Regions from separate parts of the Rossellomorea sp. LJF3 genome, predicted to be linked through region 2. Evidence: riboswitches for the same ligand, from Rfam matches in the RefSeq annotation. Region 2 holds a riboswitch; the other holds the start of a gene.

Region 1 (2,203 bases), on a different contig from region 2:
TGGAAATCCAGGTCGTGATTTCCCATGCAGCCAATGATCCCGCTGCCTTCATGACTTCCATCCGTTGCATCAAGGAAATGGATGAACATATCAGCATCATGTTTGAAGGGAAATTGAAGAAACAACGGAATGAATATGCGGAGATCCTGCTTGATGACCTGGTGCAGAAAGGCTATTCCGGGGATGAGCTCGTTCGGGAGTTCCGTGAGAAGATGGTATCTAAGCCAAGGATTCCGGCAACGGCAAAGCCGAGCGTTTAATTATACGAAATTATGTAAACTTTATATAGAGCATGAATTAGCTGTTTGCTATAATTAATTTATCAGCGATTATACATTATTACATGAAGTTCTTAGGCAGGTGTGCTCAATGATTGGAGAAAGAGTAAAAAAATATCGAAAAGAAAAAAGAATGTCCATGACAGAATTGGCTGAAAAAGCAGGGATTGCCAAATCATATTTAAGTTCTATCGAGCGTAACCTTCAACAAAATCCATCCATTCAATTCCTTGAAAAGGTTTCAAGTGCTCTCGGAATTCCTTTGGATGCTTTACTTTATGACCAACCGGATGACCAAAATATTGACCATGAATGGCTCAAGATTGCTGAAGAAGCAATGGATTCGGGAATTACTAAAGAACAGTTCCGTGAATTTATCGAATTTAATAAGTGGAAATTAGACAATAAATAAAGTCTTGCGATTGATTCGCAAGACTTTATTTATATTAAATCACTTCGTACTTAGCCTTCATCTCTTCATTTTGTTGGTGGAGAAATTCCCTGATTTCCTTTTTAGAAATCCCCGCATTTAAAGCTTGTTTAATGAGTTCCATCCATTCTGGATCAAGTTCACGATTTGACATAAATTTCTCCTCCCAAAATACAATATGTATTCCAGGCAATCCAGCCGTCATAGTAATAAGTTAGCTCCAGAGCAATCTCTTGTGAAACGTTAACTTTTACCTTAGACCCGAGACTTTGCGTCCCCATTTTTCAATAGGTTTGCCTTTATCTGACATTTATGTTTTATATAACTAATTCCATTATAAATTATTTATTTTTAACATCTTGTTGTTTTTTGTCTTTTCTGACAATAATACTTTACCCTTAAATACTACAAATATACCTATTATTTTACATTTTTTTCAAAATTAAATCCCGGTTTTTTTGAATCTATCTGTTAATTAGAAAAAAATGTCGAATTTTAAGATGTTAGTTATTTTAATTTTTGTATTTTTCTAACTTTTTAATGGATGTTTCACTTTGAGTTATATTTTGAAATAATGTCGCTTTATAAAATTGGGATTCAGTCAAATTATTTCCGCAAGATGGGCATAGCCATTCACCATTCTCAGAACTACTAAACGATGGTCTCGTACAGCGGTTGCAAATTTTTTTGTACATTTCACTTATCTCCCTTTTGTTAAAAATTTACTATTTGTTCTTTTTATAGAACATTTTGATTAGTATATATTTCTATTTCCAAAGTCTAAAGTCCTTTAAAACCTTTAAATTTCTTTAAAATATATTGTTCAAGCTTATTTAATGGAAATTTCTTTAAATATCTTAGTATTTCGTTATTTATAAAAAACCAATTGTTCTATATAATGAAATTAAAACAAACAAAGGACTGAGATAATTGGTAGGTGATAAAATAAAAATTTTGCGGGAGAAAAGAGGGTTAACTATTATTGAACTTTCAACTAAATCAGGAATTTCCAAATCATACCTAAGTTCGATAGAAAGAGGGATACAAAAAAACCCAAGTATACAGGTACTCGAAAAAATTTCTGATGCACTTGGCATATCATCAAATCACTTACTTTGCTATAGGACTGGTATAGATGATGACTGGTTACAATTAGTGAAAATGGCTATTGAGGAAGGTCTGACCAAACAGGAATTTTTGGAATTCATTCAATTTACTCAATTTAAAAGGGTGAACAATATTGAAAGGACTCGTTTTAAAGATAATTAGTATTAGCCTACTGGTAAGTGGAAGTGCTTTACTAATTTATTCTTCTTATCTTTTGATTACTATTAATATGAACGAAGAAAAAGCATTATCAAAAGCACAGACGGTCATTTCTGAATTAGAAGAAAAGAATCAACTTCATTCTCCAGCTTCCCAGTATTCATTTAATCCAGGAGACATTATCGGTATTTTACAAATATCCAAGTTAAATAAGGAAATGCCAATTATT
Region 2 (2,203 bases):
CGGTGAGATACGTCCAGGTGACAGTGTTAAACACAAAGCCTCCATGAATGGATTGGTATAGCAATTGAAGAAAGGTGAACACAGTCACTAACTGTACGGCCCAGATATCGCGGTCATTTTCCTTTTTCAATAAAAATAAGATAAGTGTACCATTGATGATAAATTGGAATACCCCTGCAAGAACATCAAATTGGAGCAAATGAACGACAAGTTCAAAGAAAACGACCGTGCACATCCAGGCAATGACCAGGTGAGACGTCCTATCCGCCCTTTTAACGAATATGTATAAAAGCACTGTCAGCAAGCCTAACCAATACCCCCACCTGCCACCATTGAAATAAAGGATCGTAATGGGATGTTCGATGACATTTTGAAAATCAACGACAATGACACTCAGCTTCCAGATGATCAAAAAGTAAAAAATACCATTTGAATACCAGTCGCTAGCCTTCCGATTCCAGAAGTAGAGGAAAAGAAATGTCAAAATGAACGAGGCGATGATCGCTCCCCAGGTAGATGGGAAAGTAAAGGAGCCTATGGTGTACCATCTTTCATCCATTCGATTCTACACCTTTCATAGCGGTTTCTTCCAACTGGATCATTCCGATTCCTCTGTCCGAACATACCCTGTTATGTATTAAGTATCTTTAAATTCCACTCATTAATCAAGTGATTTACTCATAGTGTATCCCTTAGTGTAATGATTACAGACAGCGAGAGTGCTCTTGTTCCGGCAAAAAAGGATCCCTCTCTGAAGGATCCTTTCATATACGACATGAAAAATATGTTCCCCCTGGGAAGGGATCTAAATCTTAAGCTGCTCTCAACCCTTCCAGGATGAGCATGAAGTATTTGACGGTATCTCCACCGCGTTCATTGATGATGTCAATGTCTACTAATATCCTCTCGACTTCTTCAGCACCTATCCGGTCTATCAACATATCACTAATATCTTCTGCAGTATAATCTTTTACATATGTAAATCTTAACGCTGTGCGGTTTCTTCGGCAAAAGCTTCGCAGCTGCCTTTTTATATCACTTAATTCCAACTTCATCACCCTTATAGCAGATTCAAATCACACTGAAACGAACATACAATCAAAAAATGCCCACCAAAAAGGCAGGCTTAAATGAGTACTAGATTTACGTTCGAATTAGTATTCATTGTATCCATTGTTTTCGGTAACCCGGCGATCATTATTTTAAAAAAATAGAAGACCCGTGGTTTTGCGTCCTAATTTTTCAATTAGTTTGCCTTTTTCGAAAATTTACATGAGTATAATAGTCATTATACTAGAAAAAAGAAGTGATGAAAACACTATTCCGTAATATTCATCCGATTTAAGAAGAATACAAGAATCGTTCATCTACAATAGTAATTAATAAAGTCCCCGCCTTAATCGAAGCGGGGACTAGTTTATTAAAAGTTAATATATTGACGTGGGTTTACAGCATTAGCATGCGATGCACTCCATGAACCTCTGTATAGTTCAAAGTGTAAATGCTGTCCGAATGAGTATCCTGTGTTACCCATGTAACCGATTTGGTCACCTTTATTTACTGCTTGTCCAGTGCTCACTAGTGAAGAAGACATATGAGCATACACAGTGGTATACATTTGACCGTTGATAGAGTGCGTGATGTACACTACGTTACCATAGCTTGAGCTATAGTGACTCTTAATGACATAACCATCTGCTGCTGCAGAGATTGGAACACTTCCTCGTGCCGCAATGTCTGTACCATAGTGGAAACGGCTCTCACCGTTTAACGTATCCCAGCCGAAGTTTGTTGTGATCGTTCCGGATGCTGGCGCCGTCCATGCTCCTGCACTTACAGGTGCACTTGGGGCTGCTGCCGGAGCTGCTGCTGCAGATGCAGATCCACCGCTGCTGCTTGATGTCGCCTGTTTTTGTGCTGCTGCACGCTTCGCTGCTTCTGCTTCCGCCTGGCGCTTCCGTTCGATTTCCCGCTGGCGGGCTAATTCCGCAAGACGTGCTTGTTCAGCCTGGATTTCACCTTCAAGCTGATGCTCCATTTTTGAAAGTTCATCTGATTCTTTCTCAAGATCGGCTTTTTCTACTTTTAATGATGCCTGTTGAGCTTCAAGCTGTTTGAATAGTTCAGCTTTTTTAGCCTTTTGACTATTAAGGTCTTGTTTTAAAGATTCAAGATTTGCTTTGGAAGACTCAAGATCCGCAAG

The links. Region 2 has a riboswitch for cyclic di-GMP ahead of V8G47_RS09205 (hypothetical protein). Riboswitches for the same ligand answer to the same signal wherever they lie in the genome.
Region 1: linked by a shared signal. The riboswitch ahead of V8G47_RS18915 (anti-repressor SinI family protein) and the one ahead of V8G47_RS09205 (hypothetical protein) in region 2 are both predicted to bind cyclic di-GMP.

What each region holds. Positions count from the first base shown of each region.
Region 1 is NZ_JBANLY010000029.1:1,586-3,788, forward strand. It holds gene V8G47_RS18905 (YwpF-like family protein) at 1-260, shown strand, start outside; gene V8G47_RS18910 (helix-turn-helix domain-containing protein) at 370-690, shown strand; gene V8G47_RS18915 (anti-repressor SinI family protein) at 725-862, opposite strand; cyclic di-GMP riboswitch class I at 894-1,016, opposite strand; gene V8G47_RS18920 (helix-turn-helix domain-containing protein) at 1,639-1,977, shown strand; gene V8G47_RS18925 (class D sortase) at 1,949-2,203, shown strand, end outside.
Region 2 is NZ_JBANLY010000007.1:100,533-102,735, reverse strand. It holds gene V8G47_RS09210 (hypothetical protein) at 1-559, opposite strand, end outside; gene V8G47_RS09205 (hypothetical protein) at 813-1,049, opposite strand; cyclic di-GMP riboswitch class I at 1,179-1,266, opposite strand; gene V8G47_RS09200 (murein hydrolase activator EnvC family protein) at 1,421-2,203, opposite strand, start outside.